Regions from separate parts of the Halorhodospira halophila SL1 genome, predicted to be linked through region 1. Evidence: predicted binding sites of a transcription regulator. Region 1 holds the regulator's gene; the other holds the start of a gene.

Region 1 (15,252 bases):
GCAGCGCGAGGGCGGGTCGGCGTCCCGTGGGCGGCCGCGCATCGATTCCGGCGCGGCGGAGCGGGCCCGCGCCAATGCCGCCGCCCACCGCAGCGCCGGTCAGGAGCGCGGCGCCGCCGCCGGGGGCGAACGCCGCGAGCCGCGGATCGACCTGCGGGTCGGTGGTGCCGACGAGGACGCCGAACTCTTCGACGCCCTCAGCCGTGAGCACCAGGAGGTGGAGCGCAAGCGCGCCGAGCAGCCGCGGCGCGATCCGGCGTCCCGCCCGGAGCGGAGTCAAGGCGGCGTCGGCGGGGGCAGTGCCGGGCAGCGTCACCACGGGCTCGGTGGCGCGGAGCACGCTGCGGCGATAGGCGCCGCCGCGGAGGCGGCCAGCAGCGGCGCCCAGAGTGGTGCCGCCGCGGCGAGCGGCGGCGGCGCAAGCCGGCGGCGTGTCGAGGAGGAGCCGGCCTTCCAGGAGATGCGCGAGGAGATCCGTACCCTGCGCAGCCTCTTCGAGAACCAGCTCTCGCTGCTCGAGTGGAATCGCATGGGCCACCGCCACCCGGCGCGGGCCGCGGTGATCAAGCGGCTTACCGACCTCGGTATGGGTACCGAGGTCAGTCGTAAGCTGGCCGATCACATCGGCGGCGACGAGAACCCCGACACCGCCTTCCGCAAGGCCCTGGCCCTGATCGCCCGGCATCTGCCCATCGCCGGTGATCAGATCGTCGATCGCGGCGGGGTCTACGCCCTGGTCGGCCCCACCGGCGTCGGCAAGACCACCACGGTGGCCAAGCTGGCGGCGCGCTACGCCCTGCGTCACGGCCGCGAGCAGGTGGCGCTGGTCAGCACCGACAACTACCGGGTCGGCGCCCAGGATCAGCTGCTCACCTATGCCCGTATCCTCGACGTCCCGGTCTACACCGCCACCAATCGTCACGAGCTGCGCACGATTGTCGACGATTTGATGGATCGTGGTCTGGTGCTCATCGACACGGTGGGCATGAGTCAGCGCGATGTCCGCCTGGCTGAGCAGTTCAAGACCCTGGGCAGCGCGGAGGGCCTGGTGAAGACGTACCTGGTGCTCTCGGCGGCCACGCAGATGGCGACCCTGACCGAATCGGTCAGCGCCTTCGCCGGCGCCGAGCCGGTGGGCTGCATCTTCACCAAGGTCGACGAGGCCTCGAGTCTGGGCGGGGCGATGACCTGCGCCCTGCGCACCAAGCTGCCCATCGCCTACCTGGCCGTGGGCCAGCGGGTGCCGGAAGACCTCCAGGCGGCCAGGGGTGATACACTCGTCCACCGGGCATGTGCCCTGCTGGACGAGCACGTCCAGGAGGCGGATGAGGAAGCCCTGGCATTGGCGCTCGGTGGGGGAGGCGCATGTTCCTGACTGAGCCGGGCCTCGATCAGGCGGCGGGGTTGCGCAGGATGGCGAAAACCAGACCGGTCAAGGTGGTCGCCGTCACCGGCGGCAAGGGCGGAGTCGGCAAGACCAACGTCTCCGTGAATCTGGCCACCGCGCTCAGCCGCATGGGCCAGGAGGTGATGCTGTTCGACGCCGACCTGGGCCTGGCCAACGTCGATGTGGCCCTGGGGCTGTCGCCCAAGCTCAACCTCTCCCACGTGCTCTCCGGTGACGCCAGCCTCGACGAGGTCCTGGTGGAGGCCCCCGGGGGCTTTACCATCGTGCCCGCCTCGTCGGGTACCCAGCGCATGGCCGAGCTCACCGCCGCCGAGCACGCCGGGTTGATCCGCTGCTTCAGCGAGCTCCAGCGCGATGTCGACGTGCTGCTGGTCGATACCGCGGCGGGCATTTCCGAGAGTGTGGTCAGCTTCGTGCGCGCCTGCCGCGAGCTGGTCATCGTCGCCTGCAACGAGCCCTCGTCGATCACCGACGCCTACGCCCTGATCAAGGTGCTCAACCGCTACGGGGTCGAGCGCTTCCATCTGGTTGCCAACCGCGTGCGCAGTCGCCGCGAGGGGCAGATGCTGCACCAGAAGCTGTCCGTGGCCACCGAGCGCTTCCTCGACCTGAATCTGGACTTCATCGGCGCCATCCCTGAGGATGATCGTCTGCGCCGGGCGGTGCAGAAGCAGCAGCCGGTGGTGGAGACCTACCCGAACAGCCCCTCGGCGCGTGCCTTCAACGACCTGGCGCGGCGCATCGATGCATGGCCGACGCCCTCCGGTGCCACCGGCAACCTGGAGTTCTTCGTCGAGCGACTGATTGAATACAGCAGCATGGGGGGAGAGGTGACCTGATGAATGGTCACGCGATGTACACCGCGGTGGCGCAACAGGGCGACGAGGACCTCGTCACCCGCCACGCCTCCCTGGTCAAGCGGATCGCCCACCACCTGGCCAGCCGCCTGCCGCCGAGCGTGCAGCTCGAGGATCTGATCCAGGCCGGCATGATCGGCCTGCTCGAGGCGGCGCGCCAGTACGACTCCTCCCAGGGCGCGAGCTTCCAGACCTACGCCGGGATCCGCATCCGCGGCGCCATGCTCGATGAGATGCGCCGGCTTGACTGGACGCCGCGATCGGTCCACCGCAAGGGCCGCGAGGTGGCCGAGGCGATCCGCACCATCGAGCACCAGACCGGGCGGGACGCTCGCGACCACGAAGTGGCCGAGGCCCTGGGGATCTCGGTGGCGGAATACCACAATATCCTGCAGGATGTGTCCTCGGCGAAAGTCTTCAGCATCGATCAGGAGGATCCGGGCACCGGCGAACCCCACGAGCCCGCCGGGCACGAGCCGGGGCCGCTGGCGATGCTGCAGGACGAGGCGTTTCAGGGTGAACTGGCCGAGGCGATCCGCGAGCTGCCTGAGCGCGAGCGTCTGGTCATGGCGCTCTATTACGATGAGGAGCTCAACCTGCGCGAAATCGGTGAGGTCCTCGGGGTCTCGGAGTCGCGGGTCAGCCAGATCCACGGCCGGATCATGCTCAAGCTGCGCAATCGCCTCGGCGAGTGGCGGCGCGAGCAGCAGGAACGAACGGCTTAGCACGGCTTGGCAAGGCCTCGAGATAGGGGGGCAATGTGGCAGCGGACAAGAACATCAAGATCCTCGTGGTGGATGACTTCTCCACGATGAGGCGCATCATCAAAAACCTGTTGCGCGAGCTCGGCTACAACAACGTGGTTGAAGCCGACGACGGCAACACGGCGCTGCCCATCCTGCAAAAGGGCGGGATCCAATTCCTCATCACCGACTGGAACATGCCCGGCATGACCGGCCTGGAACTGCTCAAGCACGTTCGTGCCGATCCGAACCTCAAGGATCTGCCGACGCTGATGGTCACCGCCGAGGCCAAGCGCGAGCAGATCATGGAGGCAGCGCAGGCCGGGGTGAACGGCTACATCGTCAAGCCCTTCACGGCGGCCACGCTGCGCGAAAAGATCGACAAGATCTTCGAACGGGTCCAGGCAGGTGGGGGTTGAACAGCATGCGCCGGGAGCAGGGCAGCGGCGGCGCCGATCTCGAAGCGTACCGGCGGGCGGCCCAGCAGCTGCTGGAGCACGTCGATGCCGGGGATAGCGAGGGCGCCCAGGCGGTCATCGACGATCTGACCCACCTGCGGGAGACGGAGCTCTTCCGCGAACTCGGCACCCTGACGCGGGACCTGCACGAGGCGATCAAGGCGTTCAACTACGATGAGCGCCTGGCCGATATCACCTCCCAGGAGATCCCCGACGCCCGCGAGCGCCTGAACTACGTCATCACCATGACCGAGCAGGCCGCGCACCGTACCCTGACGGTGATCGAGGGCAGCGCGCCGCTGGCGCAGCAGTTGGCCGAGGAGGGAGCGCGGCTGGCCGAGCGCTGGCAGGCCTTCCAGCGCCGCGAGCTCAACGTCGAGGACTTCCGCGAACTCTCCCGGGATCTGGAAGCCTTCCTGGGTCGGGTTCAGGCCGACAGCCGGCAGATCAGCGATCAGCTCAACGAGGCGCTGATGGCCCAGGACTACCAGGACCTGACCGGGCAGATCATCCGCAAGGTCATCGCCCTGGTCGAGGAGGTCGAGGGGAACCTGGTCCAGTTGGTAAGGATCTCCGGGCAGCGCTTCGAGGAGGATGGTCTCCAGCGCCCGGGGCGTGCCGCCGAGGACGCCGAGGCGGCCAGCGAGCGCATGCGCCGCGGCGAGGGGCCGACCCTGCCCGGGCAGGGCGGCGATGATGTGGTCAGTGGACAGGACGAGGTGGACGACCTCCTGTCGAGTCTGGGGTTCTAACCCGGGCACCGAGAAGCCCAACAACAGCGGAGGCCGAGCATGGCCATCGACCTCGACGACGACATCGTGCAGGACTTCCTGGTCGAGTCTCGGGAGATCCTCGACCGGCTGGGCGAGCAGCTGGTGGACCTGGAGCAGCACGGCGAGGATAAGGACCTGCTCAACTCGGTCTTCCGCGGCTTCCACACCATCAAGGGCGGCGCCGGGTTCCTGGGGCTCGACCCGCTGGTGGACGTCTGCCACCGCACCGAGGACGTCTTCAACCTGCTGCGTAATGGCGACAAGCAGGTCTCCCAGGAACTGATGGACTCCGTCCTGCGCGCCCTCGATGTGGTGGTGGCGCAGTTCGGACAGATCGAGAGCGGCAGCGACCCGGAGCCCGCCCCGGCGGAGCTGCTCCAGGAGCTCGACCGCCTCAAGAAGCCGGATGCCGGCGGCTCTGCGCCGCCGGCTGCCGGTGCCGAGCCGGCGCCGGCCGCCGCACAGCCGGCAACGCCGGGGCAGGGCGGCGATGGGAGTGACGCCGAGTTCGACGAGCTGCTGACAGCCCTCGATGAGGGGGATGAGGCCTCCGTCGATACCGGCGGAGACGAGATCTCCGACGCCGAGTTCGAGCAGCTCCTCGACGAACTGCACGGCAAGGGGCAGCACCAGGGCAAGCCGGCGGCCGAGCAGCCGGCCGCCGACGCCCCCGCCGGGTCGGACTCGGGTGGGGGCGGTGAGGAGATTACCGAGGAGGAGTTCGAGCAGCTGCTCGACAGTCTCTACGGCCCCGGCGCCGCGCCGGGCAAGGATGCGCCGCCGCCGGCGGTGGACGGCGCGCAGGAGAGTACCCCGGAGCCGGCCCCGCCCCAGCCGTCGCCGTCTAGTCCATCCGCCCCCGAACAGCCGGCGGCCGAGTCGCCGCAGCCTGCCACGGGCCAGGGGAGCGGTGGTGCCGAGAAGCCCGCCCGGCAACCCGCCGCCGGTGGCGGTGGCAACAAGGGCGGCGGGGGTGGCGGCGCCGCCGATAAAGGTGGCGCCGCCGGTGCCGATGCCGGCGGTGGCGGCAACAAGGTCGAGGCCTCGGTGCGGGTGGATACCGCCAAGCTCGACGAGATCATGAACCTGGTCGGCGAGCTGGTGCTGGTGCGCAACCGCCTCTCCAATCTGCGCAACGAGGTCGACGACGACCGCCTCGGCCAGGCGGTCAGCGATCTCGAGCTGGTCACCTCCGACCTGCAGTCTTCGGTGATGAAGACGCGCATGCAGCCGATCAAGAAGGTCTTCGGGCGTTTCCCCCGAGTGATCCGCGACCTGGCGCGCCAGCTCGACAAGGAGGTCACCCTGGAGACCCACGGCGAGGACACCGACCTGGACAAGAACATGGTCGAGGCCCTGGCCGATCCCATGGTCCACCTGGTGCGCAACGCCGTCGACCACGGCGTGGAGTACCCCGATGAGCGCGAGGCCGCCGGCAAGCCGCGCCAGGGCACGGTGACCCTGGCCGCCGAGCAGGAGGGCGACCACATCCTGCTGACCATCGCTGACGACGGGCGCGGCATGGACCCGGACAAGCTGCGCGGCCTGGCGGTGAAGAAGGGCCTGATGGACGAGGAGTCGGCCTCGCGGCTCGACGACAAGGAGGCGTTCAGCCTCATCTTCCACGCCGGTTTCTCCAGCAAGGAGGAGATCTCCGACGTCTCCGGACGCGGCGTGGGCATGGACGTGGTCAAGAACAGCCTCTCGCGGCTCAACGGCACGGTGGACATCGACTCGGAACTGGGCCGCGGCACGGTCATGCGCATCCAGCTGCCCCTGACCCTGGCCATCCTGCCGACGCTGATGGTCAAGATCTCCGGGCGCAAGTTCGCCCTGCCCATGTCGGTAGTCCGCGAGATCTTCGAGCTCCAGGACGTGCGTACCAACGTGGTCAACAACCGCCTGGTGGCCATCGTCCGCGACAAGGCCATGCCACTGTTCTTCCTCGAGCGCTGGCTCAGCCAGGCGGGCGAGCCGGTGTTGACCACCAAACGCGAGATGGCCAACGGTGAGGAGTCCGAGGACGAGCGCCAGGTCATCACGGTGATCGTCGGCAATCAGGCGGTGGGCTTCGTCGTCGATGAGGTCATCGGTCTCGAGGAGGTGGTCATCAAGCCCCTCGGTGCGCTGCTCCACGGCCTGCCCGGGTTGGCTGGGTCCACGATTACCGGCGACGGGCAGATCGCCCTGATCGTCGACATTCCGAGCCTGATCAAGGCGTACGGCAAGCGGCTGTAGGCCTCCCGGGCGCGGGGCGCGCGTCGCTGGTCGAGGAGGACTGGGTGAGCATTCGGGTTCTGGTGGTCGACGATTCCGGTTTCTTCCGCCGGCGCATCCGCGCCATGGTCGAGCAGGACCCGCGTCTCGAGGTCTGCGGCGAGGCTGCCGACGGCCGACAGGCCGTGTCGCTGGCCCAGCGGCTGTGCCCGGACGTGATCACCATGGACATCGAGATGCCCGAACTCGACGGCATCTCGGCGGTCCGCGAGATCATGCAGCGCCGACCCACCCCGGTGCTGATGTTCTCCTCGCTCACCCACGAGGGGGCTCGGGCGACCATCGAGGCGCTTGAAGCCGGCGCCGCCGATTTCATCCCCAAGCGGTTCGCCGACATCTCCGGCGACATGGAGGCGGTCCAGCGTCAGCTCTGCGGGCGGCTGGTCGAGCTCGGCGGCGGCCGGCGCGGGGGTGGCCCCCGGGGCGGGCAGGCTGCGGTTTCCCAGGCCCGGGCGCCGGCGGCTGCGCCTCCGGCTACCGGCGAGGCCCCGACGCCCAGCCGCACCCCGCCGGCGGCTCGCTCACGCCCGGAAGGCGAAGCCGCGGCGCGGGCGCCGGCCCCTGCAGCGCAGCCGGCCCCGGCCACTGGGGCGCGGCGCGCCGGCCGCGGCGGTCCGCGCCTGGCCGATCTGCAGGCGGTGGTCATCGGGTGCTCCACCGGCGGGCCGGTGGCGCTGCAGCGGGTGCTGACCCGGCTACCGGCGAGCTTCCCGGTGCCCGTGCTGGTGATCCAGCATATGCCGGCCTCCTTCACCCCGGCCTTCGCCGAGCGCCTCAATGAGCTCTGCCAGGTGCAGGTCCGCGAGGCGGATGACGACGACCTGCTGCGCCCTGGCGAGGTGCTCCTCGCCCCCGGCGGCCGGCACCTGGGGGTACGCGGGCGCAGCGGCGCGCTCAGTGTCTACACCTATGAGGGGCAGAGCGACCACCACTACAAGCCGAGCGTCGATATTGCCTTCAGCGAGCTGGCCCGGCTGGCCCCGGCAGGGGTGCTGGGGATCGTGCTCACTGGTATGGGCTCGGACGGGGCCAAGGGGGCCAAGCTGCTCAAGGACAACGGTTGCTGGGTGTGGAGCCAGGACGAGGCGAGCAGCGTCATCTACGGCATGCCAGCGGCGGTGGCCAAGGCCGGGCTCAGTGATCAGGTGCTGCCCCTCGAGCGGATCGGAGACGAACTCGCCCGCCTTCGCTAGCGGGCAGGATCGGCAGGCCTATGCGCATCTGGACAGTGGCCAATCAGAAGGGCGGCGTCGGTAAGACCACGGTCGTCACCAGCCTCGCCGGGCTGCTTGCCCAGCGGGGGCGTTCGGTTCTGGTGGTTGACCTCGATCCCCACGGGTCGCTGACCAGCTACTTCGGCTACGATCCGGAGGTGGTGGAGCCGAACCTCTACGAGCTCTTCCGCCACCAGGGCCGGGGCATCGATCCCGAGGCGATGAGCGTGCCCACCGCCGTGGAGGGCCTGCACCTGCTGCCGGCCTCCACCTCGCTGGCGACTCTGGACCGACAGTTGGGCAGCCGCAAGGGCATGGGGCTGGTGATCCGCCGGGGGCTGAGCACCATGGCCCACCGCTTCGACTACACCCTGCTCGACTGCCCACCGATGCTCGGGGTGCTGATGGTCAACGCCCTGGCCGCCTGCGATCAGCTGATCGTGCCGGTGCAGACCGAGTTCCTCGCCCTCAAGGGGCTGGAGCGGATGGTGCACACCCTGGAGATGATTGAGCGCTCGCGGCCCCGCGCGCTGCCTTACACCATCGTCCCGACGCTGTACGACCGGCGGACCCGGGCCGCCACCCGGGCCCTGGAGGATCTGCAGCAGCGCCACGGCGAGCGGGTCTGGCCCGGCGCCATCCCGGTGGACACGCAGTTCCGTGAGGCCAGCCGGGACGGCCTGCCGCTGACCGTGATGCAGCCCTGGTGCCGGGGCAGCCTCGCCTTTCGCAAGCTGCTCGAACACCTGACCCGGGCCGAGCGCGAACGTGATAACGAGGTGGCCGGCCATGTCTGAAGAGGACCCGGGGAAGGGGCTGCCCGATCACCAGCACGCCCTGGGGGAGTATCTTCAGGCGCTGCTCGACGAGGTTGAGGACTTTGTGCCGGAGGCGGAGGCGTCTCCGGGCGGGGAACAGCCGCCCCCGGAGCCGGAGGCGGCTGCCGCAGAGGCGGCGTCGTCCCCGGGTGAATCCGCGGAGCGCGAGATACCAGCGGCCCCGGAAGCAGCTCGAGCGCCCGCCCCTCAGGCGCCCGCGGCGCAGAGCCGCATGGCCGAGCGGCCGCGCCTGCCCCAGGCGCCGCTGCCGACCGTGGCACCGCCGGAGACGGCCTCCGAGCCGCAGCCCGAGCCCGATCCCCCGCCTGCCAAGACCGCTGCCCCGGCGCCACCGCGCACCCAGGCGGGTGCCGGTGCCGGTGGCAAGGAGCCCCCGGCCGATCCGACGCCGGCCTGGGCCCGGCCTTTCTTTCAGGCGCTGACCCTGCATGTGGGGGCCCTGCGCCTGGCGGTGCCGCTGGTCAAGCTCCACCGGGTGGTGCCGTGGGAGGATCCGGACGAGGTTGAGCCCACGGTCGGGCAGCCGGCGTGGATGCATGGGCTGCTCGACCACCGTGGGCGCTACGTGCAGGTGGTCGATACCGCCGAGGTGGTCCTCCCCGAGGACCGCCGGCCACCGCTCGAGGAGCGCCGCGCCGGGCGGATCATCATCGTCGGCGACGGCCATTGGGGACTGGCGTGCCGGGAGGTGGGGGCGGTGCTCAAGCTAACCCCGGAGCAGGTACAGTGGCGCTCGGCCGAGGGGCGACGGCGTTGGCTGGCGGGCACGGTGCGGGAACACCTCTGTGCGCTGGTGGATACGGACGCCTTCGCCGATATGCTCGAGCGGGAGGGCGGGGTTGGCGGCACCCTGGCATCCCCAGCCTCCCGCGGGCAGAATAACCCCGCCGGTTCCGGTTAACCCGTAGCGAGGGGAATACATGGCTTACGAACAGGCACAGTACGAAGACGATGCCGAACTCGCTGAGGGGCCGACCTCCCAGTGGGTGACGTTCAAGCTCGGCAACGAGCACTACGGCATCAACGTGATGCAGGTCCAGGAGGTCCTGCCGCTGTCGGAGATCGCGCCGGTGCCGGGGGCCCCGGAGTTCGTCCTGGGGATCATCAATCTGCGTGGCAAAGTGGTGACGGTGATCGACACGCGGCTGCGCTTTGGCATGAAGCCTCGGGAGGCGGACAAGCAGAGTCGGATCATTGTCATGGAGGTGGCGGAGAACGTCGCCGGTATCCTGGTCGACAGCGTCGATGAGGTGGCCAGCGTTCGCGAGGCGCAGATCGATACGGCGCCGAACGTCGGCAATGAGGAATCGTCGCGCTACATCTATGGGGTGGTCAGTCGCGAGGACGGGCTGCTGATCCTGGTTGATGCCAACAAGCTCCTGACCGAGGACGAGTGGCAGGAGGTGGCCGCCCTCTGATCACCACGGCCAGCCGCCCGCCGAGAGGCACCCCGCCGCCATCCGGCGCAGGCAACAAAGCCCGCCGGCGCGCCGTGGGTGGGGGCCCTGCCACCCCGCCATTGGGCGCGCCGAGCAGCGCAGCCCCGGCGGGGGATCAGCGAGGTTTTGTCCGAGCGGCGCGTAGCGCCGCGAGTTAAGCGAGCGGCCCCGCCGGGGTGAGCCGCGCAGGGGACCCCGCCGTCAGGCGGGGCGCGACCGTCAGGCGGGGTGGCAGGGCCCCCACCCACGGCAGCGTCCGGGCACCAACCGCGGGGCAGCGCCGGATGGCGGCGGGGTGCCTCTCGGCGGGCGGCTGCGGCTGCATCACCCCGGCCGCTGGACGGACGGGGGGCGCTCCGGCTGGATCTCCGCGGTCTTCACCCGATTGCCCTGGGTCTGCACGATGGTCACCGGATAGCCGTCGATGAGCAGGCTCGTGCCCGCCTCGGGGATGGTTTCCAGCCGCTCCAGGATCAGCCCGTTGAGGGTCTTCGGTCCGCTGGTCTCCAACTCCCAGCCCAGGACCCGATTCAGCTCCCGGACCGTCGCGCTGCCCTCGACCAGATAGGTCCCGTCATCCTGCCGGTTGATCGAACGGGTCAGGGTGCCCGGGTCCGTCGTGAACTCGCCGACGATCTCCTCCAGGATGTCGTCCAGAGCGGCCAGGCCCAGGATCTCGCCGTACTCGTCCACCACCAGGCCGACCCGCTCACGCTGGCGCTGGAACTTCAGCAGCTGGGTGTGCAGCCCGGTCCCTTCCGGGATGAAGAACGGCTCCTTCAACCGCGCCTGGAGATCCTCCGGGGTGAAGTTGCCGCGGACCAGGTCACCCACGATCCGCCGTACATGCACGAACCCCATGACGTGGTCCACCGTCCCCCGGTAGACCGGCATGCGGGTGTACTGACTGTTGGTCAGCCGCTCCAGTGTCTCTGACCACGGGTCGTCGAGGTCGATGCCGACGATCTCCGTGCGCGGGATCATGATGTCCTCCACCGTCGCCTCCTCCAGATCGAGGATGCTCACCAGCATGTGCCGGTGGCGACGGGGGATCATGTCGCCGGCCTCATTGACCACTGTGCGTAGCTCGTCCTGGCTGAGTTCTGCGGCGCTGACGTCTTCCACCCGCACCCGGATGATGCTCAGCAGGGCGTTGGCCGCCGTATTCACCAGCCAGACCAGCGGATAGAGCAAGCGCAGGAGCAGCCACAGGACGTAGCTGGCCGGGAACGCGACGCGCTCCGGATGGACCGCGGCCAGGGTCTTGGGGGCCACCTCGGCGAAGATCAGGATCACCAGTGTCAGCAGCCCGGCGGCTACGGCGATCGCACTCTCGCCGTAGAGGCGCAGGGCGATCAGCGTCGCCAGGGACGAGGCGGCGATGTTGACGAAGTTGTTGCCGAGCAGGATCACCCCGAGCACCCGGTCCGGACGCTGCAGCAGCCGCTCGGCGATGCGCGCCCCGCGGTGCCCCTGTTTGGCCAGGTGGCGCATGCGGTAGCGGTTGAGCGACATCAGCGCCGTCTCCGAGCCGGAGAAGCAGCCGGAGAGGATGATCAGACCGCCGAGGGTGGCGAAGAGTAGGCTGACGGGGATCGCTTCCAAGGGGTGCTCTGGGCCTCGGTGGCTTCAGGTACGGATGCGCCGGGCGACGGCCGGGTCGGCACAGAGGCGCGCCAGATCGTCGGCGTCCGGGCGCTGTGGCCGATCGCGGTCGCTGTCGACGATGCACAGGAATCCCAGCGGCTCGTTGGCCCCGGTGGCGTGGATCTGGTGCCAGGCGTGGGGGGCGATGTAGACACAGTCCAGCGGCGTCAGGGGCTCGACCCGGTCGTCCAGGACCACCTCGGCGTGGCCCCGGACCACGATGACCACGTGGGTGTGCTCATGGCGCTCCAGGGTGGTGTAGCCCCCGGGTTCCACTTCGAAGTAGCGGGTTTCGAAGGCCGGCGCCTCCTGCCCGGCCGGGCGGCCGACCAGGGTCTGGCGGCGGGCACCGCTGAAGTGGGTGCCCTCCGCCTTGTAGGCCTCTTCCTCGGTGCCTTCCCAGCGGTAATCCCGCTCACGCAGGACGCGGGAGGCCTCGTGCTCGCCGCTGCTCATGCCGTTACTGACCCTCTACCACATCCTGCAGACGGCGTGCGGCGGCGGCCCGATCGCCCTGGGCGTAGAGGCTGCCACCGATCAGCAGTACCACGTCGGGCCCGTAGCGCTCGGCCCAATACGGCGCGCGTGCGGCGTCCACACCGCCGCCCGGCGTGGGCAGAGCCGGGCGGATGTCGCCCAGGGGGCGGCGCAGCCGGTCGTTGATGCGGTCGCACAGCGCCTGATCGTAAGTGGGGAAGCGCCCCTCGGCGTTGGTGTAGACCACCATATCCGCACCGAACAGGCGGGTGATCTCGCCGAGCAGCAGGGCGGGGTCGATGCCGTGCTCGGCGCCGGCCACCGCGCCGGCGAAGGCCGGGTGGGCCATCAGGGCCATGTCGTAGCGTTCGCGGGCCCAGATCAGCGCATCGAGACCGGTGAGGAAGGGGCAGATGAGGACCGCCTTGCAGCCGGCCTCCTGCGCGGCGTCGAGGCGCTTGTCCAGCTCCCAGCGGGGGCCGGTGACATTGGGTAGGTAGAGCGAGCGGCCGCCGGTCTCGGCATTGACCTCGTTGACCGCCCGCTGGCAGGCCTGCACGCGATCGACGAAGCGGGAGGTGTCCTGGTCGCAGAGCCCGTGGTCGTCTTTGATCAGGTCGATGCCGCCGCGGGCAAAGTCGGCGCAGAAGCCCGCCAGCGTGGCGGTGTCCAGGCCCAGGGGTTTGAGCGCCGTGGAGCTGATCGGCCGCTCGCCGATGCCGAGCATCTCGCGTACGCCGGCGGTCCCGTAGCGCGGCCCGCCCAGGGCGCGCAGGAGGTTGGGCGTCCACTCCACGTCGGCCAGGCGGATCCCGCTCTTGAGCGAGATATTGCCGAACAGGTTGTTGATCAGCTGGGTCGGTTCGAGGCCGGTGATCGCCTCCGGGAAGTCGAGAACCAGGCGGTGGCGGCCGTCCTCCAGCGCTGTTAGCTCCTGGATCGTCGGCACCACGTCGTCGTAGACGTGCTCCGGGATGCAGCGCGAGGGCAGCTCGGCGCTCTGCTCGAGCGCGATGCCCTTGGCCTTGTCGTGGGGATCTTCGCCGGGGCGGCAGGTCAGGTAGTAGGTCACGCGCAGGGTTTCGGCAGACAAGGTGGCTCCTTTCTCGATTCGGTCAGATCTGGTTGGGATTGGGGGGCGAGACGAGCTCAGCGATGCGCAGCACGTCGCCGCCTTCGTCGCGGGCCCGGGTGACCGCGCTCTCGGCGGCATCGAGCAACAGGTCCCGGTTGCTGCTGTGATCCGGATAGGCGGCGACGCCGGCGGAGACCGTCACCGGCCCGAGGGGGCGACCGCGCTGATGGATGCGCAGCTCGGCGAGTTCCTCGCGCACCGCCTCGGCGCGCATGGCGCCGTTATCCAGGCTGGCATCGGGGAGCAGGATACCGAAGCCGTCATCACCGGCCCGGCAGCAGACGTCCGAGCCGCGGAAGGCGTGGTGGACGGCGTCGGCCATGGCCTGCATCAGCCGGTCCGCGGTTTCGCTGCCGTGTTCGGCGGCGAAGGCATCCAGGGTGTCGACCTCCAGGCGGATCAGCACCAGCCCGGCGTTCACCCGGCGGGCGCGGTGGAGTTCGCGCTCGAGGGTGTCCTCGAGGTAGCGCCGGTTGAACAGGCCGGTGAGCGGATCCCGGACATTGCGGTGGCGGACCCGGCGCTGCAGCAGGTGACCGGAAAGGCTGATGGCCGCGGCGGTGCTCAGGGTCTGCAGCAGCTGCTGCTCCTGCTCCGACTCAAGGCCCTCATAGGGGGCCCGGACCTCGCCGACGGTCAGGCCGTGGGCCTGCAGGGGCAGGCGCAGTTCGTCGGTGGGGCCCCGGGGCAGCGTCGCCCGCAGGGTGTACCCCTGCGGTGGCAGGACGGTGCCGGTCTGCCAGCCCCCGCCGTGGTACCAGCCCTCGCGATCGAGCGAGAGCTGCCAGAGCTCGCCACAGCTGCGCGGCAGCGTCTGGGTGGCGATCTCGCACAGGGCCTGTGCGACCTCGTCCTGGCCGTGGCTCTCGGCCAGGGTGGTGAGATACGCTCCCAGGGCGGTGATGGTGTCGGCTTGCGCGTGCGCGGCGTGCTGTGCGCTCATGGCCTTTGGTACCCAGTCGGCGTTCAGACGGTTACCTTAAACCAACACCCTGCACACCAGCCAGTTGGAGTACGACAGGAGGCGCCATGGCGCTGCTCACCACCGATCTTTGTGATGCCTACGCCGACGAGCCGGGGGCGCAGCTGCGCGCGATGAACCCGATGCTGATCGGCTACGGCGGGCGTGCGCGCTTCGGCGGCCCGGTGACCACGCTCAAGCTGTTCGAGGATAACGTCCGCGTGCGCGAGCTGCTCAGCGCACCCGGGGACGGCGGCGTGCTGGTGGTCGACGGCGGCGGGTCCATGCGCTGCGCCCTGCTCGGCGACCGACTGGCCGAGCTGGGGCGGGAGAACGGCTGGTCCGGCGCCATCATCTACGGCTGTGTGCGCGACAGTGCCGAGCTGGCGCAGATCGACTTCGGCGTCCAGGCGCTCAATACGCACCCGCTCAAGAGTCAGAAGAAGGGGCTCGGGGAGCGCGACGTCTCGGTGACCTTCGCCGGGGTCACCATCCAGTCCGGTGACTGGCTCTACGCGGACGAAGACGGCGTGGTGGTGGCGAGCCGCGAGCTGACGCTCTAGGGGGGCGGCAGCGCGACCACGGAGCCGTACGGCAGAGGGGCATTGGCATGAGTGATGGTTCGGCATCGGTGCGCCTGGATCGGTGGTTGTGGGCGGCGCGGTTCTTCAAGACCCGCCGTCTGGCCGTCGAGGCGGTGCAGGGCGGCAAGGTCGACGTCGGCGGCGGCAAGGCCAAGCCGAGCCGGGCGGTGCGCCCTGGGGATCGGCTGACCATTACCAAGGCGCAGCAGCGCTTCGAGGTGATCGTCCGCGATGTGGCCGAGGAGCGTGGCCCTGCCAAGGTGGCCGAGACCCTCTACGAGGAGACCGAAGCCAGCCGCCAGCGGCGTCAGCAGCAGGCCGAGCAGCGCCGTGCGGCCGCCGCGTCCATGCCGCGGCCCAGCCATCGCCCCGACCGGCGTGAGCGGCGCCGCCTGTCGGCCTTCAAGAAGGGCGGTTAGCCGAAGTCGCGGGAGCGGACG
Region 2 (15,252 bases), 980 kb from region 1:
GAGGGGCCGTCGCGGTTGCCCTCGTGGGGCACGAACCCCGGGCGGGGTTAACCCGGGGCCCAGAACCCGTACCGCTGCGTTTGGCAGGCGTCTGCAGCCGGGTGGCGCGCTGCCGCGCCTGACTAACGCGTCATTGATAGTATGGCGCGCCGCAGCATTTGACAATATTTCCCAAACTATATTGCATATTGATCGGCCCAATGACTGAAGATCGAATAGCCTTGGATCACGAGTCCCCTCGTCATTACTATCGACACAACCGGCTCAAGCAACTGCGCGCCTTCTGCCACGCCGCTCAGGAGCGCAGCATCTCCCGCGCCGCCGAGCGCCTGGAGCTGAGCCAGCCGTCCGTATCGCTGCAGATCCAGGCCCTCGAGCGCGAGATGGGGATCACCCTGTTCGAGCGCCGTGGCCCGCGCATCCGGCTGACGCCCGACGGCGAGGGGCTCTACGAGGTCGCGGCACCGCTGGTCGAGGGCATCGACTCGCTGCCCGAGCAGTTCGTCGCCCGCAACCGTCGACAACAGCTCGGCCACCTGGACATCGCCGCCGGCGAGTCGACCTCGCTCTACGTCCTGCCCGATCTGCTGCGCTCGTTCATGGTGCACCACCCTAAGGTCCACGTCCGCCTGCACAACCTCATCGGCGAGGAGCAGATCCATGCCGTGCAGCAGGATCGGGTGGATATCGCCGTCGGTTCGAATCTCGACCTGCCTGACGATATCGTCTACCGGGCGACGCACACCTTCGACCTGAAGCTGATCACCCCGCTGAACCACCCGCTGGCGGAGAAGGAACAGATCACTCTCGAGGACCTGGCCGCCGGCGAACTGATCCTGCCGCCCCGCCAGCTGACCACCTGGCGCCTGGTCAACCTGATCTTTCAGCAGCATAGCGTGCCGTATCAGGTCCGCCTCGAGGTGGGCGGCTGGGAGATCATGAAGCGCTACGTCGAGCTCGGCTTCGGTGTCGGCATCGCCAGCGCCATCTGCTTGACCGGGCAGGAACAGCTGGCCATTCGCGACCTCCCCGAGATCTTCCCGCGCCGCACCTACGGCGTCATGCTGCGCCGCGGGCGCTACCTCTCCCCGCAGGCCCGCCGTTTCCTGGAACTGATCGACCCCCAGGGTTTCGGCCAGGCAGCGGAGTGGGACGGCATCGCGGGCAGTCAGGAGAGCGTGCTGGTCCCCGGCCGTCAGCCGCAATGAGCGTCCGGCTCGCCCCCGGCCTACCGGGGCCACCCTCGGACTGTGGTAGCCTCTCGGCCCGGGACATCTGACAGATCCGGCCCCATGACTGAATCCCCCAAGCGAATCGTCGTCGGCCTCTCGGGTGGAGTGGACTCCGCCGTTGCGGCACTGCGCCTGGTCCGCGCCGGTCACGAGGTGATCGGGCTGTTCATGAAGAACTGGGAAGACGACGACACCCTGACCCAGTGCTCCGCCGAGGACGACATCGCCGCCGCGGTGGCCGTGGCCGAGCACCTGGGCATCCCCATCCGCCGGGTGAATTTCGCCGCGCACTATCGGCGAGAAGTCTTCGAGCACGCCCTGCAGGAACTGCGCGCCGGGCGCACGCCGAACCCCGATATCCTGTGCAACCGGCACGTCAAGTTCGACCGTTTCCTGCGTCACGCCCGGGAGCAGTTCGAGGCCGACGCCGTCGCCACCGGCCACTACGCCCGAACCGGCCGCGCCGGCGACGGCGAGCCGGCGCTACTGCGCGGCATCGATCCGAGCAAGGATCAGAGCTACTTCCTCGCCGGCGTCCCGCGCCAGGCACTGGACGCCGTGCGCTTTCCCCTGGGCGACAGCACCAAGGAGACGGTCCGCGCCGAGGCCCGATCGGCGGCGCTACCCAACTTCGACCGCCCGGACAGCACCGGGATCTGCTTTATCGGCGAGCGGGATTTCACGCAGTTCATGCAGCGCTACATCGACCCCCACCCCGGGCCGATCCTCACCGAGGACGGGCGGGAAATCGGCCGCCACTGCGGGCTGGCCTTCTACACCCTGGGGCAACGCCGCGGGCTGGGCATCGGCGGCGATCGCAACCGGGACTCCTCCGCACCCTGGTATGTGGCCGGCAAGGACGCGCGGCGCAACGCACTGTTCGTCGTCCAGGGCCACGACCATCCCTGGCTCCAGAGTGCCGCGGTCTCGACCGAGCCCTTCCATTGGCTTGCGCCGGTGCCCGCCGAGGGGGCCCGGCTGCATGCTCAGGTGCGCTACCGCCAGGAGCCGCAGGCCGGCCAGCTGTCCCACGCTGAAGGCGGTCGGGTGGTTTTCCGTTTCGATGAACCCCAGCGGGCGGCGACCCCGGGGCAGCACCTGGTTCTCTATGATCGTGAACAGTGCCTGGGTGGGGGGGTCATCGACACCGCGCACCCGGCCGACCGGAGCGCCCCGCCGGCCCTGCAGACGCAATCGACGGAGGTGGTGTGAGCGAGTCGCGCGAACAGGAGCAGGCCCTGACCCTGGCTGTCATCATGCAGTCCGTGCAGTGCATCCGTGAGGTTGCACGCACCGGGGACACCGAGACCAGCCGGTATGAGCCCCTGATCGAGGGCCTACTCGGGGAGTACGACGGCTCCACGGACGCCCTCTACGGCGCCGCGCGCCTCGCCCCGGGGCTGCGCCGGGTGGTCGAGCAGCTCGAGGATCCCCAAGAGGCCGATACCACACGGTACGTGGCCAGCATCTTCCACCTCGAGCGCCGCCTCATGAAGCGCCAGGCCGTGCTGCAGCGCATCGCCGAGGGCATCGAGCAGGCCCGTAGCCAGGCGGATTACTTCGAGAATCCCGCGCATACGAGCGTCATCCGCAGCGTCGGTGACCTTTACAGCCAGACCATCAGCGAGATGGGCCCGCGGCTGATGATCCGCGGCGAGCAGCAGCACCTCGAGAACGAGCGCAACGCGGCGCTGATCCGCGCCCTGCTGTTGTGCGGCATCCGCGGCGCCAGCCTGTGGCGGGACAACGGCGGCGGCCGGATGACCCTGCTCTTCCGGCGCCAGGCCATTGCCGGAGCGGCCCGGGATCTTCTCGAGGCCTTGCCCACTGAGGCGTGAGCGACGCATCAGGACTGATTCGATACACTATAAGAAGCGCTGATCGCACAACCACTGGAGGGATCATGACGGACAGCTTCAACGCGCGGACCACCCTGCAAGCCGGGGGCAAGGCCTACGAGATCTACAGCCTGGACGGGCCACGCCGCGACTACGACGTCGATCGCTTGCCCTTCTCCCTGAAGATCCTGCTCGAGAACCTGCTGCGCAAGGAAGACGGCGTCAACGTCACCCGCGAGCATATCGAAGCAGTCCTCAACTGGGATCCCAAAGCCACGCCCAAGGACCAGATCGCCTTTACCCCGGCACGGGTCGTCCTGCAGGACTTCACCGGCGTCCCGGCGGTGGTGGACTTGGCCGCCATGCGCGACGCCATGAAGAACCTGGGTGGCGACCCGAGCCGGATCAACCCGCTCTCCCCGGCCGACCTGGTGATCGACCACTCGGTCATGGTCGACCACTTCGGCAACCGGCAGGCCTTGCAGCTCAACACCGAGATCGAGTACCAGCGCAACCGGGAGCGTTACGAGTTCCTGCGCTGGGGCCAGACGGCGTTCTCCAACTTCCGCGTCGTCCCGCCGGGGACCGGCATCGTCCATCAGGTCAATCTGGAGTACCTGGGGCAGGTGGTCTTCCGCAATGAGAACGGCGACACCCCGCAGGCCTACCCCGACACCCTGGTGGGCACCGACTCGCACACCACCATGATCAACGGCCTGGGCATCCTCGGCTGGGGCGTCGGCGGCATCGAGGCCGAAGCGGCCATGCTCGGCCAGCCAATCAGTATGCTCGTCCCTGAAGTGGTGGGCTTCCGGCTCGAAGGCAAGCTCCCCGAAGGGGCAACGGCCACCGACCTGGTCCTCACCGTCACCGAGATGCTGCGCAAGAAGGGCGTGGTCGGCAAATTCGTGGAGTTCTTCGGCGACGGCCTCGATCACCTGCCCCTGGCCGACCGGGCGACCATCGCCAACATGGCCCCGGAGTACGGCGCCACCTGCGGCATCTTCCCGGTGGACAAGGAGACCCTGGCGTACATGGAGCTCTCCGGCCGGGAACAGGAACTCATCGACTTAACCGAGCAGTACGCCAAGGCCCAAGGCATGTGGCGGGAGACCGGCAGCCGCGAGGCCGAATACTCCGACACGCTGTCGCTCGACCTGTCCACCGTCGTCCCCAGCCTCGCCGGCCCCAAGCGGCCCCAGGATCGCGTCTCGCTGGACGCGGCCAAGGCCAGCTTCAAGCAGACCTTGCAGGACCACCTGCGCGCCCATCACACGGTGCCCACCGATGCAGCCGAGGAGCACTTCGAATCGGAGGGCGGCCACAGCGCCCCGGGGATCGACGATGCCCACGAGCGCGGTGCGGTGGAGATTGAGATCGGCGGCCGCAAGGAGATGCTCAAGCACGGCGATGTGGTGATCGCAGCGATCACCTCTTGCACCAACACCTCCAATCCGGCTGTGCTGGTCGCCGCCGGGCTGGTGGCGAAGAAGGCACGCGAGCGCGGCCTGATGCCCAAACCGTGGGTCAAGACCAGTCTGGCGCCGGGATCCCAGGTGGTACCTGCCTATCTGGAGCAGGCCGGGCTGCTCGACGACCTCGAGCACCTGGGCTTCTCGGTGGTCGGCTTTGGCTGCACCACCTGCATTGGCAACTCCGGCCCCCTCCCCGAGGCGGTGGCCGAGGGCATTCGCGAGGGCGATCTTTGCGTGACCTCGGTGCTTTCCGGCAACCGCAACTTCGAGGGCCGCATCCACCAAGATGTCCGCGCCAACTACCTCGCCTCGCCGCCGCTGGTGGTGGCCTACGCCCTGGCCGGCACCATGGCCCGGGACCTGTACAAAGAGCCGCTGGGCACCGACAACCAGGGGCGCGATGTCTACCTCAAGGACATCTGGCCGAGCCAGCAGGAGGTGGCCGACCTGGTCCGCGGCAACATCTCCGCCGAGATGTACCGCGAGCAGTATGCCAATGTCTTTGACGGCGATGCCGCCTGGCAGAGCATCGACGCCCCCTCCGGCGAGCTCTACGACTGGCGCGAGTCGACCTACGTCAAGAACCCGCCCTACTTCCAGGGCATGAACCAGACGCCGCAACCCTTGCAGGACATCCGCGGCGCACGCTGCCTGATCTACGTCGGCGATTCGATCACCACCGACCATATCTCGCCGGCCGGTGCCATTCATCCGGACAGCCCCGCGGGGCAGTATCTGCAGGAGCAGGGCGTCGCGCCGAAAGACTTCAACTCCTACGGCTCACGACGCGGCAACCACGAGGTCATGATGCGCGGGACCTTCGCCAACGTGCGCCTGCGCAACAAGATGGCGCCGGGCACCGAGGGCGGCTGGACCACGCATGTGCCCAGCGGTGAGCAGACCAGTGTCTACGATGCCTCGATGCGCTACCAGCAGGCAGACACCCCGCTGATCGTCCTCGCCGGTAAGGAGTACGGCACCGGATCCTCCCGGGACTGGGCAGCCAAGGGCACGAATCTCCTGGGCATCAAGGCGGTCATCGCCGAGAGCTACGAGCGCATCCACCGCTCCAACCTAGTCGGCTTCGGGGTCCTGCCGCTGCAGTTCCAGGACGGCGAGAACGCCGAGACCCTCGGCCTCAAGGGGGACGAGGCCTTCGACATCGAAGGCATTACCGAGCAGCCCCGGACCGTTCGAGTGCTAGCCCGCCGCGACGACGGCACGGAGACCACCTTCGAGGCGCGCGTGCGCGTTGATACCCCTCAGGAGTGGGAATACTACCGGCACGGCAGCATCCTGCACTACGTGCTGCGTGGGCTGGCCGGCACGGCCTGAGCGCCGACTCAGACCGAAGGACAAGGGGGTGGCCGCGGGCCACCCCCGCCCCTTCCCCGCAGGCTGTCAGACGACGCTCAGAGCGTCTGCTACGGGCCGTCCGATCCCGTGTTGGCAAACCTCCGAAAGCGCCCGAATTAACACCGAATCCCGCTGCGTCAATCAGCCCGCGCCCCGATGAATTCCTGCCACCGGGGTTTATATCCAGTATCTTCAGGGACAAAACAGGCCACCGGGGCATATTTTTTCCGTAGAATATCGATTCAAATCACGGGATTCTCGGAAACCCATCGTGTCCGCCCCAGCCTGCCCAGCCAAGGCCGTTGCGCAAAGGGACGGCATTTTGCCGCACACCCTTCACAAACGGGCAGTTGGCGCGTAGTTATACGTTTTTCTGCGGTGATCGCGCAGGGCGGCGCGGCAAGGCAGCGCACCCCGTGCGGCACCGCGCCCCCGAGCGTTGACCGCCACCCGCCCTTCTTGTTTATCTAACCCTGCGACATTTGGATGGTGCCCGCTCCATCTCCAGTCCGGTTGATTGGGCGGGTGGTTCGGAGGCTAACGCCTTTCATAAAAGGAGTAGCTACTATGAGAGATCGCGACGATTTCGTGGACTTCGACGACCCGAACAGGGTCTGGCCGTCCGGGCTGACCCTGCCGGAGGCGGAGGAGCTGCACAGCTATGTGCTCGACGGCGCGCGCATCTTCTTCGGCATCGCCGTGGTTGCGCACGTGCTGGCTTTCGCCTACTCGCCGTGGCTCGGTTAAGGGAGGGTTAACACATGAACCAAGCTCGTATTTGGCTCGTAGTCAAGCCCAGCGTCGGCCTCCCGCTGCTGCTGGGTGTTGTGCTGCTGATCGCCCTGCTGGTGCACGGCGCGATCCTGACGAACACCAGCTGGTACCCCAGCTACTTTGAGGGCAACGCCGCGGCCGAGATCCCGGCCTCGGAGATTGCCGAGGGCGACGCGCTGGCAACGCGCGAGTCGATGGTGTAAATCCGCCTTTGCGGATGTCAGCCCATTGACGGCTCGACACTGGGGCGGGGTCCGCGGATCTCGCCCCTTTTCTTGTCAGGAACCCCCATGGCCACGTTAGAGATCCTCGAACACCCCGATCCCCGCCTTCGACAACCATCCGCCCCGGTGGAGCGCTTCGACCAGGCGCTGTGCGAACTGGTCGACGACATGATCGAGACCATGCACGCCCGTTCGGCGATCGGTCTGGCAGCCCCGCAGGTAGATGTCCGCCAGCGCATTGTTGTCTGCTGCACGGAGCCCGCCCAGGCGCCACGCGTATTCATCAACCCGGAGATCACCGGCAGCAGTTTACCCGGTTACATCGAAGAGAGCTGCCTCTCGGTCCCCGGCCAGCAAGGCCTGGTCCGGCGCCCAACCCGAGTCAGTGTCCGTGCCCAGGACACCGCTGGCGAACGGTTCCACTGCAAGCTCGAGAACCTAGATGCCGTCTGCCTGCACCACGAGATCGACCACCTGGATGGGACGCTGTTTATCGACCGGCTGCCGTTCTGGAAGCGCCTGAAGATCGGCGCCAGCCGCCTTCTCCGCGGCTAGCAGACCCCCTACCGGGGGCGAGGTCATCCCCGATCGATCCCCGCTCGACAAAAAACGGGCGCCCGGACGCACTCGCCCGGGCGCCCAACCAAGCTGGTGGGCGCCGGTGACAACCGATAGCACCCTAAAGGAGATCGGAGACTGGTGCGGAGTAACAAAGAAAAACGGGGCGTATGCCCCGTTTTTCCTCATATCCTGCCGCGTCCGGCAGGAAGACCCGGGAAGAATCTCTCCCGCTCGTGACGAACGGGAGAGACTCCTGAGTCACCCGGGATCGGGTGTCAGACCTGCCGCGGGGGCAGAGCGGACACCTCTTCAGCGGACTCACTCACCGAGCTGACCGCAGCACCACCGACCCAGTTGAACCGGTCAGTGCTCAGCAGGATGAAGTGGATCACCAGGGCCAGCACGGCCAGCCAGGAGAAGATGCCGATCAGGACGCGGCGCGGATCGTAAAGCTTCCAGAGTCTCCACATGGTTCTATCTCCTTAACCAGCAAGCGGCGCAATTTGGGAAACAGCGGCGGTCACGTTGTGAACACCCTCGATGACGGAGCCGTAGCCCTCGGCACCGGGGATCCACGGACGCCAGGCCCAAGCGAGGAAGTGGGCCACGACGGCAACCGCCGTGAAGATCAGGAAGCTCTGCATGAAGATGCTGTGGAACTCCTTAGCTTCCTCATCGCTAAGGCCCGTCAGCGACATGTTATCGGCCATACGTTTCGTCCTCCGTTCAGCGTTTCAGCCGGTACCGCGCTCTACCCCCGCGCGGTAGGGGGTGGTCGCCCACGCTAACGTGGGACTTCCGTTTCGACCGGCATGCTGCTGCCGGCCTTCCTCAAAGCGCTGGATCGGTACGCTGGGCCCGTCCAGTCTTCGAGGTTCGTTCGTGTGTCGAGCCCTTCCGTATCCGGTCCAGCGCTCGACCTCCACGATGACCTAAACACTAACGCAGGAATGGGGGCGTTGTGTGGTGGCGTATAACCGCACCCCTGTAGCCCCTTGTGGAATCCTTTTCCCACCACTTCAGTTTCCTGCGCAAATGCCGATACCGAAGATATGATGAAACACCGTACCCGGACCCTTGCAATCGGTTTTTGCGCTACTGCGGCAATTTGCGTAAGCGCCCAGGCGGCCGGTGGCCAGCAGACGCACCGCATGGACCCGCACAGCGCCCAGTGGCACGCCTTCGAAGGGCGCTCCGGGTGCCATATGGCGCACGAAATACCTGGTCAAGGGGTGGCGCTGATCAGTTACCGGCACGACGGTCGACAGTATCTGAGTTTCTTTGCCAATCGGCCGCCGCGGGAAGAAATCACCGGCGATCTTTATATCGGTCAGCCCGTCTGGGGCGGGGATCAACGGCGCCACGTTGAATCCGTGCGGCTGCACCCCGACGCCCGTACCCTGCGTTTCAGCCGCCGGACCACGCAACGGCTGCTCGATGCCTTGCGGGACGGTCGCGAGCCCCAGATCCGCTACGAGGCCGTCTACAGTGGCGATCTGGTCGAGATCGGCCTAACGCCAGCCGCCTTCCAGCGAGCACTGGGCCACTATCGCGAATGCATTGCCCGTCACGAACGTGTTGACGCCGGCACCGCCACCCGCGGCCAGGTGATCCCCGGCCGCACTGGCGAGCCGATGGCGGACAGCGACGGCCCCACCTGGGAGGGCAATCTGCCGCGACTGCCACGCGGGCCGCGGACCGAGGTCTATTTTGCCACCGGCAGTGACGACCTGACACGCAACGCCCTGGACGAAATCCGGCGATTCGTGCGCGCCGTCGAGGACAACCCCCACTGGGGCGTCATACTATCCATCGGCTACGCCGACACTCGGGGCAGCGCGGAGGTCAACGAGCAGCTCGCCGAGGCGCGCGCGTCCGCCGTGCGGGACGAACTGGTGCATCTGGGGCTACCGGAGGATCGTATCGAGGTCGAGGCGCGGCTGATCGATGACGAGGACGCCGAGCAGGACATCCACGAACTGGCAGGCAACCGCCGCGTGGAGCTGCGCACGGCGCTCTAGGTTCCGTGTTCCAGGCAAGCCGCCGCAGCCATCAACCCCTACTATGTCGAAGATGAAGATCGAACTACCCGAGCCACTGCCCTACTCCGCAGAGCTACCGGTGCGCATCACCGACGTCAACTACGGCGGCCACCTGGGGAATGACGCGCTGGTTTCCCTGCTGCACGAAGCGCGGGTGGCCTTCCTCGGCCACCACGGCTTCAGCGAAGGGGACTGCGGTGGGGCCGGGATCGTGGTCAGCGAACTGGAAATCGCCTACCGCGCCGAGGCGTTCTACGGAGACGTCCTCTCCATCGCTGTCGGGGTGGGGGCGATCGGGCGCAGCCGGGCGGACCTGTTCTACCGCGTCGAGCGTTCGGCGGATGCCCGGGAGATCGCCCGCGCCCGCACGACCATTGCCTTCTTCGACTATGCCGCCCGCCGGCCGCGCCGCACCCCGGAGCGCTTTCTCGACACCTTCTGTGCCCGATCAAGCGCTTGATCAGCAGTGCGGCCCTCACCCTTCACCGCTGGTGAGCAGGAGGTCACGCTCGCTCTCGTGGGCGACACGTCGGGCCACGCTGCCCAGCAGCGCCCCCTGCCAGCGTGACAGGCCGCGGGTGCCCATCGCCACCAGATCGATGTCCGCCTCCCCCGCGACCTGATCGATCACCGTCGCCGGATTCCCGCTGCGTGCCTCATAGTGGGCGATACGGTCGCGCATCGGCAGCTCTGCCACCAACCGACTCAGCTCCTCCGCCGTCTGCTCCCGTCCGGCCTGCAGGGCTGCCTGAAGCTCCTGTGCGGCCCCCTCACCGGCCCCATAGATCCGCTCCAGCGGTGTCGTGTCGTGAACGCTCAGTAGGTGCAGTCGCGCATCGGGGGCCAGGCGGGCAGCCATCTCGACGGCTCGGCGCGAGCGCGGCGACCCGTCCACCGCCACCAGGACCCGTTGGTACGCCCCCCGGGGTGGACGCTTGACCACCAGGATCGGCGCGGACAACTCGTGGGTCAGCCGCTCGGCGGTCGCCCCCAGGAACAGATCACGGACGACGCGCCGACCGTGGGCGCCAATCGCCACCAGATCGGCGCCCCAGTCCCGGGCCTCTGCGGCGATCTCGCTGGCTCCACGCCCCCACCGACACCCGACCGTCCAGCTCGGGGCCGCCCCGTCTCCGGCGATCGCAGTGAGCTGCTCGGTCATTCGCGCCTCGCCGGCCTGCTCCAGTTCGCGGGTCGCCTGTTGCGCCCCGGCACCCTGCTCACGGAACAGCAATCGGAGGGTCTCTTCTTCGAGGTCGGCTTCGATGACGTGCACGGCCCGCAACTCGGCGCTGTGACGCCGGGCCAGCTCCACACTGCGCTGCGCCGCAGCTTCCGTCCGCTCGCTCAGGTCGGTGGCATAAAGGATCTTGTGCACGACACCCCTCCTAGTCGACGTATCCAGTCAGTTCGGCATACCCCACGGCGGTCACCGGACGCCCCGCGGCCTGGCCACGACCGCGCAGTGCACCCTCCCAGTACCGGAACCCGTCGCGCAGCTCCTGATCGGCCAGGACCGGTTCGAGCTCCAGCGTCAGATCTTCTTCCGGGTAGTCTAGCCGCCAGCGCGCCGGATAGGTGGCCTCACCATCCGGACTGGTCCAGTGGTCGAGCACCTCCAGGGTCACATCGTCGCGGGTCACGACTCGATGGCGGCCGTCCTCGTCCACCCATCCGCCCTTGCTCCTCGGGTCGATGCTGCCATCCTCCCGGCGCAGGTGGTAGAACATCAGTTCGCGGTCATCGTCGAGTTGAATAGAGAACCAGTCCCACCCGCTCTGCTCCTCGCTCAGGGTGCTGCTGCCCCACTCGCGATCGATCCAGGCCGTGCCCGAGACCGCGTGTTCGCCGTCGGGCACCACCACGCGCCCCTCGGCCCCAAGCCGCGGGACGGTGTAGTAATAGGAGGCGTTCCCGGGGGCGTCCCCCTTCTGGCTGTACCCGTCTTCCCCCTGGAAGACGATCGGCTTGCGGGCTTCAAGGTCCAGCACCAATTCCACGCCGCCGGCCTCCAGACGGGTCTGCAACTGCGCCAGGCCGGCACCCGGCGTACCGCGTACCTCCCAATCCTCGAGCCAGACCCGGAATGGATCGGGCTGGGCACCGGCGAGTCCGAGGGCTCCTCGTGCCAGCCGCTCGAAGTGGTGGTAGGTCTCCCCCTCGGTGTCGGTTACCGCGAAGTGGGCCATCCAGAGCTGGTTGGTCCCCCACGCCGATGGCCGCGGACTCGGCTCGGGACGCAGGGCGAACCGGAAAAAGGTGATCTGGAACCCGAAGTGGCGACCATCCTCATCGAACAGATTGCCGGTGATGTACCACCACTCGTGGCGGTAAGCGGGATGGGGGCCATGATCTTCTGGGAAGACTAGGGGGCGCGGCCCGAGCGCCCGCGCGTACCCCTCGGCATCCTGCTCGCCGGAGAGCGCCCCGGCCACGGTAATGCGCTGTTGCTCGGCCGCGTCCTCGCCCTCCGGTGGATCCATACACCCCGCAACCAGAACGAGCAGGACACAGGCCGCAGCCCGGCGCAGCCTGGCGATCCGTTCAGCCATCCTCACGCATCGCCTCCCCCGGCGGGACTCGGGCCGCACGGTAGGCCGGATAGAGCCCGGCGAGCAAGGCGGCCACCGTGGCCAACGCAACTGCCTGGCCCAGCAACAGCGGGTCCGCCTGGAACTGCAGGCTCCAGCCGAACGCGCGCTGATTGATCACGTCGGTCAGGGCCAGGGCCAGCGCCAACCCCGGTCCGATGGCCAGCAGCCCGGCGAAAACGCCCAACAGCCCGGTACGGGCCAGCTCCAGCGTCCACACTTGGGCCGGGGTCAACCCCAGGGCGCGCAGCACGGCCACCTCACTGCTGCGCTCCAGAGAGAGCGCCAGCAGGGCGCCGAACACCCCGGCCGCGGCGACGATGGCGGCCAATAGCTGCAGGACCCGGGTCACCGCGAAGGTGCGGTCGAACACGTCCAGCGAAAGACGCCGGATCTCGGCATCGGAGCGGAAGGTGAGCAGGTCGGCCTGCTCGCCGGCAGCCTCGCGCAGCGCGGCGATCAGAGCGTCGGGGTCGACCCCCGGCCCGGCGTGGACCGCCAGCCCGTCGATGGCCTCGTCCTCCCAGTGCGCGTCGTAGAAGCTGCGGGCGACGAACACCGCCCCCTGGCTGGTGGTGTAGTCATAAACCACGGCCAGCACCGGCAACACTCGCTCGCCGGACGGGGTCCGGACCACCATGCGGTCACCGAGCTTGAGCCCATGGTGTGCGGCAAAGGGCTCGGTGATATAGGCCCCCTCACCGTCCCGGAAACGCGTCCAGGCCGAAGGCGCCTGCGCCTTGTAGGCCATCCCGGCATCCCCGATCGGCCCGTGGTCGAAGGCGCGCAACTGGATCTCGCCGTACTCCGAGGGCACCCGCAACTGGCGGGACGTGGCCACCGACTCGACGCCCGCGACTGCGGCGAGGCGCTCGCGGAGCTGTGGGGGCAACGTCGGGGGCGATTCGCCGGTCCGGGACGGGGCGCTGACGTAGACATCGGCCGACAGGGTGCTATCGAGCCAGGCCGCCAGACTGCCGCGGAAGCTGTCAATCATCACGCTAACCCCGATGACCGCCGTCACCGCGACCACCAACGCAACCGCCGCCACCCCGCTGCGCGAAAGCCCGGCGCCGACGCCACGCGCGGCCATGCGGCCCGGTGCACCGAGCATCCAGCCGGCCGGGCCGGCCAGCGCGCCGGCCAGCACCCCGACGGCCCAGGGCACCATCAGCGCAGCGCCCACCAGCAGGGCAAACACCCCACCGAAGCCCACCACCAGCCCCCCGGTACCCCCCCACAGGAGACCGATCCCGAGTAGAGCGAGCAGCAACCCGCCCCCCGCCAGGGGCCGGACCCAACGCCGTGCACGCCCCTCCAGTGAGGCCCGGTCCAGGGCGGTGCGCGGCGCGACGGAGGCAGCCTCCCAGGCCGGCGCTGCGGCCGCCACCGCAGCGGCCAACAGCCCCAGCGCCGCAGCCATGAACAAAGCAGAGGGCGCCAGCGCGACCTCGCGAACGTTGAGGACGAAGTAGAGATCGGTGATGGTCCGGGTGACGAGTTCGAGCAGGCCATCCGCCAGGAGGTAGCCGAGCGGGAGGCCGACGAGTGTACCCAGGGCCCCGAGTGCGGCTCCCTCGGCGACCACCGAGCGGAACACCTGCCCGCGCCCCACCCCGAGAGCCCGCAAGCGACCGATCAGTGCCCGCCGCTGGACCACCGAGAAGGAGATGGCGTTGTAGATGAGCAGTGCCCCGACGAGCAGGGCCAGCAGGCTGAAGGCGGTCAGATTGAGACGGAACGCCGCGGTCATCTCGTCGAGGGCGGCAGCCCCCTCCTGCGCCTCGCTGATCACCGCGGCATTGGGCAGAAGCTCCTGGATGCGGGCGAGCCGGGCCTCACCGGCCACCCCACCGGGGATCACCAGGTCGATGCGATCGAGGCGTCCGACCCGGCCGAGGAGCTCCTGGGCGGTGGCCACATCCACCACGACGGTATCCCGAAGCCCCTCGGCAGTGAGTCGGTCCGGGGCCTCGGCGACGGCGGCCACCTCCAGCCGGTGGCTGCGCCCGCCGATCTCCACCGCCACAGTGTCGCCGTCGGTCACCCCTAACCGCGCGGCATCCTCGCGAAAGAGCACCACCAGATCGTCCCGCTCGAGCCACGCACCGGCATCAACGGCGCGCGCAGCGCCGGCCACCGCGTCCCGCACCCCGGCTTCGGCCCAGGGATCGATGCCAAGCACGCGCAGCGGCCCGTCCGGGCCGGAGACGTGCCCCTCCACCACCGGGGTAGCGGGACGAATACCGGAGCGCCGGAGTTCGGTATAAAGCGCCTCATCGAGGCCGGCGGTCCCAGCGGTGATCCGGTGGGTGGCCTCTCCGGCCAGGGCCTCGGCGGACCGTGTAAAAGCCCGCTCCGAGGAGGCGTTGGCCAGCTCGACGGCCACCACGACCGCCACCCCGAGCGCCACCCCGAGGATCGCCAGCGCCCCCTGCCACGGGTGGCGCAGGTGGTGACGCCATCCGGCCCGGGCGAGGATCACGCCGCAGCCACCTCCTGGAGCCGACCACCCTGCAGCGCCACCACGCGATCCGCCGCCGCGGCGACATCGGTGGAGTGGGTGGCGATCAGTGCGGTCATGCCGCGCTCACGACGAAGCTCGTTGAAGAGTCCGAGCACCGTTTGCGCCGTGGCCCCGTCGAGACTACCGGTCGGTTCGTCGGCGAGCAGCAGATCAGGGCCGTGCACCAGGGCGCGGGCGACCGCCACGCGCTGTCGCTCGCCGCCAGAGAGGAGCTCCGGGAATGTATCTTCTCGGCCCTGCAGGCCGACCCGTTCGAGCAACTCCCGTGCGTAGCGCCGCCCTTCGCGGTTCAGGACGCCGTTGAGTTCCAGTGGCAGGAGGAGATTCTCCAGGACCGTAAGGGTGGGGACGAGATTGAGCTGCTGGAAAATGAACCCGAGATGGCGGCGCCGGAAGAGCGTCCGGGCCGTCTCGTCGAGCGTCGTCAGATCCTCGCCGCCGAAACCGATCGTGCCAGCATCCGGCCCTTCCATCGCGCCGATCAGGTTGAGCAGGGTGGATTTGCCCGAGCCACTTGGTCCGACCACGGCCAGGGATTCGCCACGCCGGATGACGAGGTCGAGCCCATCGAGGACCACACGCACCCCCCCGCCCTCCGGGTAGCCCTTGCGCACCCCCAGCAAACGGATCAG

The links. The regulator FliA, encoded in region 1, starts transcription of late flagellar genes. The targets are predictions, from matches to a motif close to GCTAAAGTTNNNNNNNNNNCNGCCGATA.
Region 2: the regulator FliA is predicted to act here: its motif matches at 8,477-8,504, upstream of HHAL_RS12635 (MotY family protein).

What each region holds. Positions count from the first base shown of each region.
Region 1 covers NC_008789.1:533,394-548,645, reverse strand. Annotated here, with positions in the region: gene flhF (flagellar biosynthesis GTPase FlhF) at 1-1,375, shown strand, start outside; gene HHAL_RS02435 (MinD/ParA family protein) at 1,414-2,247, shown strand; gene HHAL_RS02430 (RNA polymerase sigma factor FliA) at 2,247-2,990, shown strand; gene HHAL_RS02425 (chemotaxis response regulator CheY) at 3,044-3,427, shown strand; gene HHAL_RS02420 (protein phosphatase CheZ) at 3,433-4,218, shown strand; gene HHAL_RS02415 (chemotaxis protein CheA) at 4,258-6,477, shown strand; gene HHAL_RS02410 (protein-glutamate methylesterase/protein-glutamine glutaminase) at 6,522-7,709, shown strand; gene HHAL_RS02405 (ParA family protein) at 7,730-8,527, shown strand; gene HHAL_RS12460 (chemotaxis protein CheW) at 8,520-9,470, shown strand; gene HHAL_RS02395 (chemotaxis protein CheW) at 9,490-9,987, shown strand; gene HHAL_RS02390 (HlyC/CorC family transporter) at 10,333-11,613, opposite strand; gene HHAL_RS02385 (cupin domain-containing protein) at 11,638-12,111, opposite strand; gene HHAL_RS02380 (RuBisCO large subunit C-terminal-like domain-containing protein) at 12,116-13,225, opposite strand; gene HHAL_RS02375 (GGDEF domain-containing protein) at 13,248-14,210, opposite strand; gene rraA (ribonuclease E activity regulator RraA) at 14,297-14,791, shown strand; gene HHAL_RS02365 (RNA-binding S4 domain-containing protein) at 14,839-15,231, shown strand; gene HHAL_RS02360 (error-prone DNA polymerase) at 15,228-15,252, opposite strand, start outside.
Region 2 covers NC_008789.1:1,516,318-1,531,569, forward strand. Annotated here, with positions in the region: gene HHAL_RS07100 (LysR family transcriptional regulator) at 201-1,208, shown strand; gene mnmA (tRNA 2-thiouridine(34) synthase MnmA) at 1,293-2,444, shown strand; gene hflD (high frequency lysogenization protein HflD) at 2,441-3,070, shown strand; gene acnA (aconitate hydratase AcnA) at 3,136-5,880, shown strand; gene pufB (light-harvesting antenna LH1, beta subunit) at 6,469-6,648, shown strand; gene HHAL_RS07125 (light-harvesting protein) at 6,663-6,878, shown strand; gene def (peptide deformylase) at 6,966-7,454, shown strand; gene pufA (light-harvesting antenna LH1, alpha subunit) at 7,736-7,930, opposite strand; gene pufB (light-harvesting antenna LH1, beta subunit) at 7,943-8,170, opposite strand; gene HHAL_RS12635 (MotY family protein) at 8,612-9,481, shown strand; gene HHAL_RS07150 (acyl-CoA thioesterase) at 9,534-9,962, shown strand; gene HHAL_RS07155 (universal stress protein) at 9,978-10,880, opposite strand; gene HHAL_RS07160 (lipocalin-like domain-containing protein) at 10,891-12,054, opposite strand; gene HHAL_RS07165 (ABC transporter permease) at 12,047-14,578, opposite strand; gene HHAL_RS07170 (ABC transporter ATP-binding protein) at 14,575-15,234, opposite strand.